DNA from 3 places in the Arthrobacter sp. FW305-BF8 genome. Region 2 is predicted to be linked to each of the others. Evidence: predicted binding sites of a transcription regulator. Region 2 holds the regulator's gene; each other region holds the start of a gene.
The links. The regulator HrcA, encoded in region 2, represses chaperone genes, less so after heat shock. The targets are predictions, from matches to a motif close to TTNGCACTCGNNNNNNNCGAGTGCNAA.

Region 1: the regulator HrcA is predicted to act here: its motif matches at 2,377-2,403, upstream of groL (chaperonin GroEL).
Region 3: the regulator HrcA is predicted to act here: its motif matches at 3,151-3,177, upstream of LFT45_RS18995 (Hsp20/alpha crystallin family protein).

What each region holds. Positions count from the first base shown of each region.
Region 1 is NZ_CP084561.1:1,123,682-1,129,091, forward strand. It holds gene LFT45_RS05025 (LytR C-terminal domain-containing protein) at 1-622, shown strand, start outside; gene LFT45_RS05030 (cold-shock protein) at 781-984, shown strand; gene LFT45_RS05035 (ABC transporter substrate-binding protein) at 984-2,270, shown strand; gene groL (chaperonin GroEL) at 2,582-4,210, shown strand; gene LFT45_RS05045 (ribonuclease HI family protein) at 4,316-5,368, shown strand.
Region 2 is NZ_CP084561.1:2,735,749-2,741,158, forward strand. It holds gene LFT45_RS12165 (GerMN domain-containing protein) at 1-7, shown strand, start outside; gene LFT45_RS12170 (16S rRNA (uracil(1498)-N(3))-methyltransferase) at 105-875, opposite strand; gene dnaJ (molecular chaperone DnaJ) at 878-2,005, opposite strand; gene hrcA (heat-inducible transcriptional repressor HrcA) at 2,064-3,077, opposite strand; gene LFT45_RS12185 (DUF3097 domain-containing protein) at 3,290-4,144, shown strand; gene LFT45_RS12190 (DUF4870 domain-containing protein) at 4,283-4,702, shown strand; gene hemW (radical SAM family heme chaperone HemW) at 4,799-5,410, opposite strand, start outside.
Region 3 is NZ_CP084561.1:4,180,791-4,186,200, forward strand. It holds gene LFT45_RS18980 (FadR/GntR family transcriptional regulator) at 1-644, shown strand, start outside; gene LFT45_RS18985 (NAD-dependent epimerase/dehydratase family protein) at 654-1,526, opposite strand; gene LFT45_RS18990 (GAF and ANTAR domain-containing protein) at 1,816-2,559, shown strand; gene LFT45_RS18995 (Hsp20/alpha crystallin family protein) at 2,566-3,054, opposite strand; gene LFT45_RS19000 (hypothetical protein) at 3,434-3,622, shown strand; gene LFT45_RS19005 (hypothetical protein) at 3,612-4,103, shown strand; gene LFT45_RS19010 (TetR/AcrR family transcriptional regulator) at 4,164-4,778, opposite strand; gene LFT45_RS19015 (hypothetical protein) at 4,935-5,165, shown strand; gene LFT45_RS19020 (sensor histidine kinase) at 5,320-5,410, shown strand, end outside.

The sequences.
Region 1 (5,410 bases), 1.6 Mb from region 2:
GGACGAATTCGACAGGGTGCCTGAGGTCTCCTCCCGGCAGGGCGTACACCGCGCTGCCTCCGCGCCGTCGCGCCCGAAGTTGTGGCCGATCCTTTCCGTGGGAATCGCGGCGCTCGCCGTCGGCCTGGTTGCTTTCCTTCTGCTGCCGCAGCTGGGGTTCCAGCCCGCCCTCACACCGCCGCCCGCCGCCGCGGCCGACACGTCGGCGGCGTCGGCCAGCCCCACGGCGACGCCCTCTGCAAGTCGGACGCCCAGCGCCACCCCCTCGGCCTCGGCGTCCGCCTCCGAACCGGCCTCCCCCTCCGCGTTGGAACCTGCCGCCTCGGAAACCATTGCCCCTGCAGCGGTGGACAAGTCGCAGCCGGTCGCCATTTTCAACGGAACGCTGACCTCCGGACTTGCCGGACGGGTCGGTGCCACGGTCAAGTCCGATGGCTGGGTGCTAGGTGAAGTGGCCAACTGGCAGGGCGCCCCGCAGCAGCAGTCGGTGATCTTCTACTCGGACGCTGCCCACCGCGCCAACGCCGAGGCGCTCAGCGAGTTGCTGAACATCCCCACACTCGTGGAGAGTGCGGACTTCCCCACGCCCGTTGCGGTGGTGCTCGGCCCCGGCTACCAGTAGCCGTCCCGGTTACGCGTGAATAACTATTGACTCCGCTCCGGGCCGCTGGCCTGCGCCTCCACGGGCACGACTCGATAGAGTGATGGCAGGCTGCAAGGCGTAATTCACGGCACACATCGACGTGGGCCTTACGGAAGCAACCTGAAAGTGTGGGGATCATGGCATTGGGAACCGTGAAGTGGTTCAACGCGGAAAAGGGCTACGGCTTCATCACCGTTGACGATTCAGGCGACGACGTTTTCGTGCACTGGTCCGCCATCCAGACTGACGGGTTCCGGGCGCTGGACGAGGGCCAGCGCGTGGAGCTGGAAGTCGGCGAAGGCGAAAAAGGTCCGCAGGCCGAAAAGGTCCGGCCCGTCTAGTGGCGCGCGCAGGTCTTCGGGTTGGTGCCGTCTGGGGTGCCGCCGGCTGGTGTGCCGCCGCTGCGCTGGCACTCGGTGCCTGCTCCGGGTCCGGCGACAACGCCCGCACGGCTCCGGTTGAAGCGAGCGGCGACGGGACCCTGCGGATCGGGCTGATCCTCGACAACACGGGACCGCAGTCCTTCCTGAACGCCGCCCAGCTGGCCGCCGCCAAGCTAGCCGTCCAGGAGATCAACGCGGCGGGCGGGCACAAGGGCCGGCCTGTGGAGCTGCTGCCCGTAACCACCGGAGCCGACGCCGCTGCCCAGGCCCGGAAACTCGCCGATGCCAGGGCGGACGTCGTGATTGGTCCCACCGATTCCAGCCGGGCGCCGGCCGCCATCGATGTGCTGTCCAAGGCCAGGACCACGCTCATCTCTCCCGCCAACACGGCTCCGGAACTCACCAGTTACAAGAGCGGGGGCTACTACTTCCGCACGGCGGCGGCTGACATCGCACAGGCTCCCGTCATGGTGAAACTGGCCAGGGACGCAGGAGCCAAGAGCCTCGCGGTGGTCTACGAGGACGGTACCTACGGCCAGGCGGTGTCTGCAGCCGTGTCCGCCTCCGCCAAGGCTGGCGGGCTGGACCCCGTCACCGTCTCCGGCTTCAAGGCGGGCGAGGCACAGAAGTCTGCTGCCGCCGCCCGCGACGCAGCGCCGGACGCCGTCGTCGTTCTGGCCCGGGACGGTGCGCAGGGCGCCATCGCCGAGCTCACCAACGCCGGACTCCCGGGCAACAAACTCATCCTGGGTGACGGCGCCTTCAGGCAGTACGGGTCCGCCCTTGGATCCAAGTCGCTGGACGGGGCGCGCGCCCTGGTGCCCGGAGTCTTCCCCTCGGCGCACTTCCAGGCTGAACTCGTGGCCATCGATGCGGGCCTCAAGGACACGACGTTCGCGGCCGAGACCTACGACGCCGTGAACCTCGCGGCCCTGGCCGCGGCTGCGGCGGAGGACGACGCCGGTGCCTCCATCGCCGGTACGCTCATCTCCGTCTCCGGCGGCACTTCGGGCAGCCGGGCGTCCGCCCCGCCGTCCGGCCAGCCGGCCGTCTGCTCGACATACAAGGACTGCCTCGCCGCCATCCGGGACGGGAAGGCCATTGACTACGACGGCGAGTCCGGCCCCGTCCGCTTCGATGCAAACGGGGACGTCACTGCCGCCAGGTACATGGTGTTCACCTACGGAGCCGACAACAAAGCCAAGCTCACGGGAAGCGAGGCCGCCGGCAGGTCTGCCGGCTGATGGCAGGCTGGCCGCTGGCTGATCGCTGGCAGCGAATACCCTCCCCGTTTACGGGATTAACAAGCTCATCTGCTTGCACTCTCCCCGGGGGAGTGCTAATTATTGATTAGCACTCCAGCGTGCCGACTGCTAAAGGGTCGACCGGTTCAGGCCGGCACCGTCCCGGCAGCGGCGCAAGGAGCGAAAGAAACACCTGGTTGGGGTGAGATCCGGACCGTTGGGCGTACATAGGCCTGCGGAAAGAATCGTCCGTCGCGGGCACCACAGCGAGGTTCCTTCTTAACGACTGTCCCGAAAGGACTACTGCCGTTATGGCCAAGATCATTGCATTTGATGAAGAGGCACGCCGCGGTCTTGAGCGGGGCCTGAACACCCTCGCCGACGCCGTCCGGGTCACCCTCGGCCCGCGTGGCCGCAACGTCGTCCTCGAAAAGAAGTGGGGCGCCCCCACGATCACCAACGATGGTGTTTCCATCGCCAAGGAGATCGAGCTGGACGATCCCTACGAGAAGATCGGCGCCGAGCTGGTCAAGGAAGTTGCCAAGAAGACGGATGACGTCGCTGGTGACGGCACCACCACGGCCACCGTCCTGGCCCAGGCACTGGTCAAGGAAGGCCTGCGCAACGTCGCGGCCGGCGCTGACCCGCTGTCCCTCAAGCGCGGCATCGAGAAGGCTGTTGAAGCCGTCACCGCCGAGCTGCTGAACTCCGCCAAGGAAATCGAAACCAAGGAAGAGATCGCCGCCACGGCTTCCATCTCCGCCGGTGACGACGAAATCGGCGCCCTGATCGCCGAGGCCCTGGACAAGGTGGGCAAGGAAGGCGTCATCACGGTCGAGGAGTCGAACACCTTCGGCCTCGAGCTGGAGCTCACCGAAGGCATGCGCTTCGACAAGGGCTACATCTCCGCTTACTTCGTCACGGACACCGAGCGCCAGGAAACGGTCCTCGAAGACCCGTACATCCTGATCGTCAACTCCAAGATCTCCAACGTCAAGGAACTGGTTGCTGTCCTCGAGAAGGTCATGCAGTCCAACAAGCCGCTGCTGATCATCGCCGAAGACATCGAGGGCGAGGCCCTGGCCACCCTGATCGTCAACAAGATCCGCGGCACCTTCAAGTCCGTCGCCGTCAAGGCTCCGGGCTTCGGTGACCGCCGCAAGGCGCAGCTGGCCGACATCGCCATCCTCACCGGCGGACAGGTCATCGCCGAGGAAGTCGGCCTCAAGCTTGAGACCGCCGGCCTCGAGCTCCTGGGCAAGGCACGCAAGGTTGTCGTGACCAAGGACGAGACCACCATCGTCGAAGGTGCAGGCGACGCCGACCAGATCGCCGGCCGCGTTTCCCAGATCCGCGCCGAGATCGAAAACTCCGACTCCGACTACGACCGCGAGAAGCTGCAGGAGCGCCTGGCCAAGCTGGCCGGCGGCGTTGCAGTCATCAAGGCCGGTGCCGCCACGGAGGTTGAGCTCAAGGAGCGCAAGCACCGCATTGAGGACGCTGTCCGCAACGCCAAGGCTGCCGTCGAAGAGGGCATCGTGGCCGGTGGTGGCGTGGCCCTGATCCAGGCCGGCGCCAAGGCATTCGCCAACCTGCAGCTCCAGGGCGACGAAGCAACCGGTGCGAATATCGTCCGCGTTGCCATCGACGCCCCGCTGAAGCAGATCGCCTTCAACGCCGGCCTCGAGCCCGGCGTTGTGGTGGACAAGGTCCGCGGCCTTCCCGCCGGCCATGGCCTGAACGCAGCAACCGGCGAATACGTCGACCTGCTGGCCGCCGGCGTCAACGACCCCGTCAAGGTGACCCGCTCTGCCCTGCAGAACGCGGCTTCCATTGCCGGCCTGTTCCTCACCACCGAGGCCGTCGTAGCCGACAAGCCGGAGAAGAACGCTCCCGCTATGGGCGGCGGCGACGAGATGGGCGGCATGGGCGGCTTCTAGCCTCCCGCTGCTCCCAGCTGGCTCATGAGTGCGGCCCCCTCTACGGAGGGGGCCGCGCTTTTTTGTCTGCTCATTTTTGTCCGTGCAGTCTGGCAGGATGGTTCGGTGACGATTACTGCAGCCGCCGACGGTTCGGCATTGGGAAACCCGGGTCCCGCGGGGTGGGCCTGGTACGTGAACGACGATTGCTGGCGGGCCGGCGGCTGGCCGCACGGCACCAACAACCAGGGTGAGCTGATGGCCGTTCTGGACCTCTTCCGCTCCACGGCACACCTCCCGGACGAGGACCTGCACATACTTTGCGACAGCCAGTACGTGATCAACTCCGTGACGAAGTGGATGCCGGGATGGAAGCGCAAAGGTTGGCGCAAGGCGGACGGCAAACCAGTGCTGAACGTGGACATCCTCAAGGACATCGACCGGGAGCTCGCCGGGCGGAAGTACAGGTTCGAATGGGTCAAGGGCCATGCCGGGCACGAGCTGAACGAAGCCGCCGACGAGCGCGCCAGGGCCGTGGCAAGCGCCTACCAGCTGGGCGTTGCCGCCCGCTCGGGTCCGGGGTTCCCCGACGCCGAACCGGCAACGGGCCGGCGGGCCGTTAAGGAGGGCCGCGGCGAGGGCGGCATCCCGCCGTTGTTTGAGTCCGAACCACCGGCCCGCCGCGTGGCCGGCACTCCCTCCCGTGCAGAGGCCGGCACCAGAGTTCGCCCCGAGCCCGAAGCCCCGGCGCTTTTTGGATCCGACGAGCCGGACCTCTTCAGCGAACTGGGCGTGGACGAACTTGGCGCCGATGCGTTCGCGGAAGCGCCGGAGGGCGCCACGCCGGAAGAAACGGTCGAGGCCCTGGAACGCGAGCTCCTCCGCCCGGATGTACGCCGCGACATCGGGCGGACGGGCCAGCTCCTGCACCCTGACTTCACGGAAATCGGGACAGCCGGGCGCCTCTGGACGCGCGACGCCATGATGATGTCCCTCGAGGAAAGCCCGGCCGGTCCTGTCGATCTGGACGTGCTCAGCGCTGACCGGATCGGCACGGATACGGTCCTGCTGACGTACCGCAGCTACTCCCGCGCCGGCTCAGCCCTGCGGAGCTCCCTGTGGGTCCTGGACGGCGGACAGTGGCGCCTGCGGTTCCACCAGGGCACGCCTGAAGCCTGAGCTGCCACTGAAGCCTGGGCCGGCGCCGAAGCCTGAGTTGCC
Region 2 (5,410 bases):
TCGCTAAGTTCACAGTTCGCTAGCGGTCCCGTCAGCGAAGCGTTCGGCTGAAGTTACCAGCGGTCCGGACTTACCAGCGGTCTGGGCTTACCAGCGGTCTGGACTTACCAGCGGCCGAGGACGTCGCTGGCAACCACGACGCCGGCGGGTCCCGCCGTCGATGACCGCAGGACGTGCGGTCCCAGCAGCGCCGTTACCGCCCCGGCGCTGCACAGCCTGGTGACCTCACGGGGGCTGATGCCCCCTTCGGGACCAACGATGAGGAGGACCTCGCCCGGGTCCGACGCCTCCCGGCGCTCCTCCGACCACTTGCCCAGGACCCGCCGCAGCGGCGTCACCGCGTCCTCGTGCAGAATCACGGCAAGGCCGGCTTCCGCCACTTCCCTGGCCAGCGCCTGGGTGTCGACGGCGGGCCTTACCTCGGGGATCCAGGCGCGGCGTGCCTGCTTGGCGGCGGCCGTGACGGCCGACTGCCACTTGCCGTGCGCCTTGGCCGCCCGCTCACCCTTCCAGCGGACGATGGAGCGTTCCGACTGCCACGGAATCACCGCGTCGATGCCCAGTTCGGTGGCGGTTTCGATCGCCAACTCGTCCCGGTCGCCCTTGGCGAGGGCCTGCACCAGAACGAGGCGGATGCCCGGCCGCGGTTCCACATTGACGGAGGTGCATTCGACCGTCAGCTCGGCGGGGGCGGCTTCCGTCACGGTTCCGGTGATGCGTTTGCCGGCGCCGTCGGCAATGTCAACCTGCTCCCCCACCGCCAGGCGCTTCACGGTGACTGCGTGCCGGGCCTCGGCACCGTCCAGGACGAACACCGAACCGGGAACAGTGCTGTCCAGCGCGCCGGCCGGGGTGAAGAATACGGGGTTGCTCACCGCTACAGGTTACCGAGGCGGTCCCGCAGCTTGGCGAAGACGCCGCCGCCGGCTGCGAGCTTGCCCTCGGAGAACTGCTCGCCGCGGAGCTTGGCCAGCTGCCGCAGCAGGTCCTCCTGGGCGGGGTCGAGCTTGGACGGCGTTTCCACCTGCAGGTGAACCCTGAGGTCACCGCGGCCGTAGCCGCGCAGGTGGGTGACGCCGAGGCCGCGGAGGGTGATGATCTCGCCGGACTGTGTGCCCGCCTTGACGTCGATCTCCTGCTTGCCGTCGAAGGTTTCCAGGCTCAGTTCCGTGCCGAGGGCGGCGGCGGTCATGGGAATGTTGAGCGTCGCGTGGAGATCGTCGCCCTCACGGACATACGTGGGGTCGTTGTTGACGCGGATTTCCACGTAGAGGTCGCCGGACGGCCCGCCCGCCGGGCCGGCCTCGCCCTGGCCGGAGAGCTGGATCCGCGTTCCGGTGGCCACACCGGCCGGGACCTTGATGGTCAGGGAGCGGCGGCTGCGGATGCGGCCCTGGCCGCTGCACTCGTTGCAGGGGTCCTTGATGACCGTGCCGAAGCCCTCGCACGAGCCGCAGGGGGCGGCGGTCATGACCTGGCCGAGGATGGAACGGACCGCCCGCTGCACCTGGCCGCTGCCGCCGCAGATGTCGCAGCGTTCCGGGTGGCTGCCCTCGCGGCAGCAGGACCCTTCGCAGGTGGGACAGGTGACGGCCGTGTCCACTTCCAGCTTCTTGTTGACGCCGAAGACGGCATCACGCAAGTCGATCCGCACGCTGATGAGCGCGTCCTGTCCGCGGCGGACGCGGGACGCGGGGCCGGAGGTGCCACCGGCGCCGAAGAAGGTGTCGAAGATGTCCTGGAACGCGAATCCCTGGCCGGCATAACCGCCGCCGCCAAAGCCATTGTCCGTGCCGTTCTCGTTGCCGGTGGTGTCGTAGACCCTGCGCTTCTGCGGATCGGACAGCACCTCATAGGCGTGGGTGACGGCCTTGAACCGTTCGGCGGCGTCTTCCCCGGGGTTGACGTCCGGGTGAAGCGAACGGGCCAGCTTGCGGTAGGCCTTTTTGATCTCCTCGCCGGTGGCTTCCGCGGAGACTCCAAGAACGTCGTAGTGGCTGCTCAAAGTTCGTATCTCTTCCTCGTTGTACTGCCTGTTGTCAGGGGATGTCCGGGGCGTGCGGTCACGGGCCCAGAATCCTCGAAAGATAGCGGGCCACCGCGCGCACGGCGGCCATGGTGGTGGGATAGTCCATCCGGGTAGGGCCCAGTATGCCCACCTTGGCGGTGGCGTCGGGGCCGTAGCCCGTGGCCACCACTGAGGCCTCGGCCAGCCCGTCGTAGGGGTTTTCGCGGCCAATGCTGACGGCCACGCCGCGCGGGTCCTGTGCCATGTCGCTCAGGAGCCGCAGCATAACCACCTGCTCCTCGAGGGCCTCAAGGACAGGTCCTATGCTGAGCGGGAAGTCCACGTTGGACCGCGCCAGGTTGGCCGTTCCGGCCAGGACCATCCGGTCCTCCCGGCTGTTGTGGGCCAGGCCCTCCAGCCCCTTGCCGAGGGCCATGGCAACGGAACGTTCGGCCGGCGTGCAGCCGGCCACGACGGCGGCCAGATGCTGGGGCAGGATGGCCACCGGCGTTCCGGCCACACCGGTCATGAACCGGGTGCGCAGGGCGGCAAGAGTGTCGTCTGACAGGTCCTGTCCGGCGTCGACGACGCGCTGGTCAACCTTGCCGGAGTCTGCGATCAGCACGATCAGCACCTTCCGCGGGGCCAGCAGCACAAATTCGATGTGCCGGACCACGGCCCGGCTCAGGTGCGGGTACTGCACGACGGCGACCTGGTTGGTCAGCTGGGACAGGAGCCGGGCCGTCCGGTCCAGGACGTCGTCGAGGTCCTCGGACCCCTCGAGCAGGGTCTGGATGGCGCGCTTCTCCGCCGGGGAGAGCGGCTTGACCGCCGAGATCTGGTCGACGAACAGGCGGTAACCCTTGTCCGTGGGAATCCTGCCTGCGCTGGTGTGCGGGGCCGTGATGAGGCCCTCATCCTCCAGTGCCGCCATGTCGTTGCGGATGGTGGCGCTGGAAACGCCCAGATGGTGCCGTTCCACCAGGGCCTTGGAGCCGACAGGTTCGCGGGAATGGACATAGTCCTCCACGATGGCGCGCAGCACCTCAAGCTTCCGTGGTTCGCTCACAGTCCACCTCCTTTTGGCCGTTACCGCGCCGGGCGTTGTTCCTGCCCGTCAACGCTGTGGTTAGCACTCGACATGCCTAAGTGCTAACAAGTCTAATATGAGTCGCCGCGTTGTTAGCATTGGTACCGCTCCGGGCGAAATTCCGGACGCCTGTCCCCCGGCGGCACGCCCGCGGCCGGAGCGGCTCCTTCCGAATACAAAGCGGTGAACGAATGCAGTACCAGACCTGGGGCCCGCAGGAGATCGCAGCGCCTGCCAAGAACAGCCTGCCCGAGGTGCCGGTGGAGCGCGGCATGGTGCTGGAGGACGTCCAGTCCGGCTGGGTGGGCGCAGTGACCCGGGTGGAGAAATCCGGCGGCATGCACGTGGTGGCGCTCGAAGACCGCCGCGGAAAATCCCGGTCCTTCAAGCTTGGCTTCGGATTCCTCCTGGACGGCCAGCCGATCCGCCTGATGCCTCCGGCGCCCAAGGCGAAGCCCGCGGGATCGGGCACGGCCGGACGGACGGCGTCGGGTTCGGTGCGGGTGGAAGGGCAGCGCGCCCAGGTGGCCAAGGCCAGCCGGATCTGGGTTGAAGGCAAGCACGATGCCGAACTCGTGGAAAAAGTCTGGGGCGACGACCTCCGGGTGGAGGGCATCGTCGTTGAACCCCTGCACGGCATCGATGACCTGACGGCGGCCGTTGCGTCCTTCCGCCCCGGCCCCGGCCGCAGGCTGGGCGTTCTGGTGGACCATCTGGTCCCAAATTCCAAGGAGTCCAGGATTGCCGACGCCGTGATGGCGTCCCCCGGCGCCGCCGGAAACGTACTGATCGTCGGCCACCCGTACGTCGACGTCTGGCAGGCGATCCGCCCGTCGGTGCTGGGCATTCCGCAGTGGCCCGTTGTACCGCGCGGCACGGACTGGAAGACCGGTATCCTCACCGCCTTCGGCTGGCCGCACGAGACCAAGGAGGACATCGGCCTCGGCTGGCAGAAACTTCTCGGCGCCGTGCGCACCTACGCCGACCTTGAGCCCGCCCTGCTGGGCCGGGTGGAAGAGGTCATCGATTTTCTAACAGTGCCCTAATTCCTATCGCTACGCTCCCCGGATTCAGCGTTGAGCCCACGATTGCCCCTACGGCCCGGTATCCTTGGTACGGCGGCACCGCACTGCGGCCCCGGCGCCAAGGCACTATCGCACCAACGCAAGCTTAAGGAAGACACCGTGGCACAAGACGCTCGCGACCGCAGGGACACACAGTCCGGCCAGGACCTGCCCCAGTACCATGGCGTTCCGGCCAATGCGCTTCCGCTGACCGCCGGCGAGGACCGGCAGTGGGCCACCCTGGCGCACTTCGGCGGCATTCTCGGCTGTGTTCCGGCCCTGCTGATTTACCTCATCTTCCGCGACCGCGGCCCGTTCACCGCGCAGGAGTCCAAGGAAGCCCTCAACTTCACGCTGCCGGCGACGATTGCGGCCTTCGTGGCCAACCTCCTGGTGCTGCTTCCGGTCGTCGGCAATCTGTTCGCCGTCCTGGCCACACTCATCTGGATTGCGCTGACCTGCTTCGCGGTGTCCGCCGGTGTCCACGTCAACAAGGGCCAGCCGCACCGGTACCCGTACAACCTCCGCTGGATCAAGTAACCGCGCTGGAATAACCAGACAGCAACGCGGGGTCACTTCCAGCCCAATTCCCCAGGGATATTGGGCTGGAACTGACCCCGCGTTGCGGTTTCAGGACTAGTCCGGCAGGATCCTGCGGACCACGGCATCCGCCAGCAGGCGGCCCTTCAGCGTGAGGACCAGGCGGCCCCTGAAGGCGGCCTCGGGCACCACCAGGCCGTCGGCGATCAGCCCGGCCACGGCCTTCCTGCCCGCCGGCGACAGGGCAGCGGTCTCGAGCCCCGAGGAAAGCCGGGCTTCCAGCATGACCTTTTCGACGCCCCGGGTTTCCGGGTCGAGCGTTTCACGTCCTGCCGCCGGCGAGACGCCTGAGCCGAGCCGTCCGGCATAGGCGGTGGGATGCTTGACGTTCCACCAGCGCACCCCGCCCACGTGCGAATGCGCGCCCGGGCCAATGCCCCACCAGTCGTCCCCGCGCCAGTAGGCGAGGTTGTGGCGGCACGCCTGCTCCGGCGTCGCGGACCAGTTGCTGACCTCGTACCAGTTCAGGCCGGCGTCGGTGATCATCCGGTCGGCGAGTTCGTACTTGTCGGCGTGGTCGTCGTCGTCGATTTCCGGAACTTCGCCACGGCGGATCTGGGCGGCGAGCTTGGTGCCGTCCTCAATGATCAGCGCGTAGGCGCTGATGTGGTCCGGCTGGTACGACAGGGCGGTCTCGAGCGAAAAGCG
Region 3 (5,410 bases), 1.4 Mb from region 2:
CGCGCACGGTCCTCCGGATCGATGAGCTGGAAGCCGAGCACAAGGTGGCCCGGTCAGTGGTCCGGGAAGCAACGAAAGTGCTTTGTTCCATGGGCATGCTGGAGTCCAGGCGGCGGCTCGGAACTGTTGTCCAGGAAGAAGAGTGCTGGAATCTCTACGATCCCCAGGTCATCCGGTGGCGCCTGGCCTCCCCGGGACGGCTTGACCAGCTGCGCGCGCTGAACGAACTCCGCGGCGCGATAGAACCGCAAGCGGCACGGCTCGCGGCGGGCCGCATCTCGCTGGAGGACGGCAGCGAACTCGTATCGCTTGCAGCCCGGCTGTGGGCGGCCGGGCAGGGCGACAAACAGGAGCAGTTCCTCACCCTGGACATAGAGTTTCACGCTGCGGTGCTCAGGACATCGGGCAATCCCATGTTCTCCCAGCTGCACAACCTGGTGCGGGAAGTTCTCTCCGGCCGCACCGAACACGGCCTGGTGCCGCACCTTCCGCACCACGAGGCCCTGCAGCTGCATGTGGACGTGGCCAGCGCCATCCAGCGCGGTGAAGCCGAGGCTGCACACGCGGCCATGAGCAGGATCGTTGAGCAGTCCACCCAGGAAATGGGCGACATCTGGTCCCGGCATCAGGGGGATCCCGCTTAACCGCGCCGCTCAGTCCTCGGTGGGCGTGGTGCGGGTCGAGTGGTAGTTCCGCCAGCTGTGCTCGGGCGCGTAGCCGAGGAGCCGCTTGGCCTTGTCGATGGACAGCAGGGTTTCATGCTCGCCGAGCTCCTTCGTCACCTTCACCCGAGGGAACACCTCCGCCGCCAGGCTGGCGCTGGAGCGGCTCATGACGGTGTCCTCGTTGGCAATGATGAACGCCTCGAACCCCGGTGTGCGGTATTCCAGCGCGCGTGCCACCGCCTGCGCGCCGTCGCGCGCATCGATGTAGCCCCAGAGGTTCCACTTGCGCAGGGCCGCGTCCCGGTCAAAGGACGGAAACTCCTCGTAGTCCTCCGGATCCATGACGTTGGAGAACCGGAGGCCAACGATGCTCAGCGCCGGGTCCCACCGCGTCATCTGGACGGCCATCTGCTCCTCCAGGTGCTTCACCAGCGAGTAGGTGCTTTCCGGCCGGGCCGGATACTCCTCGTCCACGGGGATGTAGGGAGGGTCGACGTCGAACGGCAGTCCCAGCACCGTCTCACTGGACGCGTACACGATTTTCCTGATGCCGGCCCTGCGCGCGGCCTGGAACACGTTGTAGGTGGACAGCATGTTGTTTTCGAAGGTGGCGGCGTCCGGCACCAGGCCCGGAGCCGGAATGGCACCCAGATGGACTATCGCATCGAAGCCCTGGTGCCGGTCATCCAGGCCCATGATGACGTCAACGACCTGCCCGTAGTTGCGCAGATCCACGGCGGCGAACTGTGGACTCCGGCTCCCCGTCCGGTCCAGGTTGAGGACGGAATGGCCGTCCTCCACAAGCCTGCGGACCACGTTCCGTCCAAGTTTTCCGCTGCCTCCCGTTACGGCAATTCTCACCGCGGCCTCCTCCTGTTCGCTGGCAGGCCCTGGTCCGGGCCGCCGTGCTCCGATGGCCGCAGCGGCTATCGCCGCCCGGCGCCTTCCCCCAGCCTAGGGCCCGCAGCTGTAACCGCTGCCATGGCTCATGAAGAACTGGTGTATATTTTCTCGGTACGGTTTAGCAGAAGGCCGTTGGATTGTTGTTCGATCCGGCACCTTGCTTGCTGCTACCGCCCCGGCCACGGGGTCCCCTGCACTGCGCGCCCGCCGGTTCGTCTTGACCTGAGCGAAACGGTACCGAAAAATCGTGGCCAGCGAGTCGACCGCAAAACCTGAAACCTCAATCACGGAGCACCTCAACGAGCTTGTGCTCAGCAGCTCCGACGTGGGCGAATTCCTCCATGAACTTGCCCGGATCTCCGCCCGCAGCCTCTCCGAACCCGGCGACGAGGTCCTCTGCGGCGTGACCCTGCTGCGGCACCGCAAGGCAGCAACCGTAGCAAGCAGCAGCCCCGAGGCGCAGGCCATGGACGAGATCCAGTACGACTTCGGCGACGGCCCCTGCATGACGGCGTCGCGCGAGCAGGTCACGATCCATATCACGGACCTGGAAAACCACGATCGCTGGAAGAGCTACGCCGAGAAGGTCGTGGGGTACGGCGTGCGCTCCATCCTCGCCATCCCGTTTGTGCTCGAGGGCGAGACCCGGGCCGCCCTGAACCTTTACTCGCACCGAAAGGGCCGCTTCGAGGGCCGGGTCCTGGAACTGGCGCAGGACTTCGTCAGCCAGACCTCAATGGCCCTCCGGCTGGCCGTCCGCTTCGCCCATTACAGCGACGCCGCGGCCAACCTCAAGGCCACGCTGGAAACCAGGACGGTAATCGACGTCGCCGTTGGCGTGATCATGGCGCAGAACAGGTGCAGCCAGGAGGAAGCCTTCGAGCTGCTCAAAGCAGCGTCGAGCACCCGCAACATCAAGTTGCACAGCGTTGCGACGTCGATCGTTGACTCGCTGGGCCAAGGCCCGGCGAAGACCCACTATCAAGGCTAAGCCAGCCTAGGGGCCACCGAAACTCTGCCCTTCGGGTTCCTGACCCATGTCCCGTGAACCCCCGGTTCCGGTACCGCCAGTTCCCGCACCCCTGGAGACTCGGACCTTCCTGGCTCCGGCAGCGGGCTCCTCGGACAGCGGAACGCGAACTTCCAGAACGCCGTCGGTGTACGAGGCGCGGATGTCCTCCTGGTTCACCGGGCCGGGAAGGCTTACCGTTCGCGAAAACGTGCCGAAGCGAAATTCCGATCGGTACCCTTCCTTGTCCTTGTGCTCCGATTTTTCTTCACGGCGGACTGTGATCTGCAGCTGGCTGCCGGCGAGGGTGATGTCGACGTCATTGTCAGGATCGATGCCCGGTGCTTCGGCCTTTACCACCAAGGAACCGGCTTCCCGGTATTCCTCCACCCGGAGCCACGCGTCCATATCCCCCTCCAGGAAACGGCGGAAGGGTTCCGGGATATCCACGCCGGCCCGCCTGAATATGTTGGTCATCGCTCTTACCTCCTGTCAGCTTCCGGCCCCAATGCAGGATGCGGAGGACCGGAACGGGTCCCAACACCACAAAGCTACGCTCCTGCGGAGCGCTTGTTAAGGCGCAGTAGGGGCGCGTGCCAACCGCTGCCCATGCAGCCTCCGGCCCCGCCAGCAGGACACCGATCTGGCACCGATCCTGAGATTTCCTTGGGAAAACCCGGGAAGTTTCCGGCTGCAGCTCCAGGCCGTGCGCCAATGCGCACGTTTTCGCCGCCCGGACCCCCCAGAATCCGCACGGAACCTGCTATCGAGGGGTGCGGGCACCGAGCTTTTCACAGGAGGCATGCCGCACATTGGCACCATGCAAGGGATCAGGCAGCCAAAGGAGGAGCCCCCGGTGAAGACGCTGTTACTGCTGTGCATTCCGGTGGTCGCTTTCGCAGCACTCAACGTCTGGAACCAGGCGGTTGCGGAGCCCACGCCTCTTAAGGAACCAGGCGTAGTGGTGGCGGAGGCCTCCACATCAGCCAGTGCAGAATTCACGGCGGGAAACGAGACCATTCACGGAGGTCCTGATGGACGCTAACACTGCCACCCCTGGCGAGCCCAATCGGCTCACCGTCCCCTCCGAACGTGGGAGCTACCCCGAGGATGCAGCGAATGAGTTGGAGGAGTTCTGCAGCGAATCGCTGAGGTCGATCGACAAGACGGTGATGCGCGCCCAGGTCATCGAACTCATCCTGGACATCCTCGCCACCACGGATGTGGAATCGGAAGCCAGGCACCGACTGCTGCAGCACCTGGCCCTGCATCCGGGGTCCCCCGAGCAGGCGCTGCTGTGCCACCTGAGCGAGAACGCCTGCCTTCCGCCGGCCGCGGGCGGCGACAGCCTGGCGGCGGACGGAGACAGTCTTCCGGCGGGCGGCTTCCTCCCGGCGGGCGCAGACTACTTCGCGGCTGGTGCGGCGGACCGGCCCACGCAAGGCAGCGGGGACTCAGGTGAAGGATCGAAGTCGAGGTGGCTCCCGGCCCCGCTGCGGAACCTGCTGCGGCGCGAAGGATGTTGACCGGCCGCTGAAGAGGGCGGGCCGCAGGACGGGCCTGGCGGCGGCCGGCCTCCGGCAGTGTCAGCTCCGGTGGTGCCCGATCAGCCAGCCTGCCATCTGCTGCGCCCGCTTGGAAGCGAGGAAGTCGCCTTCCGTTGCGGAGATGATGGAGCCCTTCATCAGGATGTGCCAGGAGCGCGCGAATTCGTCAGGGCGTTCGAGTCCCGCCTCCTCGGCGAGCGCCTGGATGTGCCCGCGGATTCTGGCGAGGTAACCGATGCTGGCCTCGCCAAGCGGATGATCCGGGCCCATCTCCAGGAGGACGTTGATGAAGGTGCACGCCTCAAAATCGTCACGCTGGAACCAGTCACCGAAGACGTCAAAGATGGCCAGCAGGCGCCCTTCGGGGGTGGTCCCCCTGCGCCTCGCCTCGGAGACAATCAGGTCCACGGTCCAAACCTGGTCACGGAGTGCGAGAAAAGCCAGAACCAGTGCGTCCTTGGAGGGAAAGTGGCGGTAGAACGTGGACTTGGCCACGCCCGACCGTTCAATCAGCTCATTGATTCCGACGTCGCGGACACCACGGTGGGAAAAAAGTTCGTAGGCGGTGGCCAGGATCCGGTCCACTGGTTCACTATGGCCGGTACGCACTCCTAGAGGAAGCAAGGCATCCCCGGTTGCATCAGGAGCACTCATCAGAGAATCAGTGTACCTTGGTACTAGTAGAGACAGACCTGTCTGTCTTATTGTTTTAGGAACATGACCCTTCGTCTTGGAAACCGCGTCCTGGCAACAGCGCCGGATCCCGAGCCGCGGGCGTCACTGCAATGGGGCAGGAACAGGAGGGTACCGATGGACGAAGACATGCGCGCGGTGGAAGAGGCCGTGGCGACGCTGGAATCCGCAATAGTAGAGCACGACCCCGCGGCTGCAACCCTGCAGCACGCAGTGGCGGCGGCCGTAACCCACGGCAAGCCGATCCGCGAAGTAGCCGCGGCGGCACACATGACTGCCCTGGAGGTCCTGGACGCGGCCGACGCCGTCACGTATCCGCAGCAGGCGATGCAGCCATGGATGGCCTAGTAGCTGCGCGCAAGACCTCGCGGAAACTTGATTGCATCCCGGGGTAAACCTGCGGCGAGCCTGATCTGCCCGCGCCACCCTTAAGCATCAGCCCTGGAGGAGTGATTTTCCAGGGACAGCATGCAACAAGGACCGCCAGGAAGCGGGGGGCGTCATGAACCAATCAGCAACTCTCGAGGAAGTCGTCGAAGTCGGCGGTGTCATCACCGATCGCCAGCCGCTGGACTTTTACCGGCTGGGGCTCG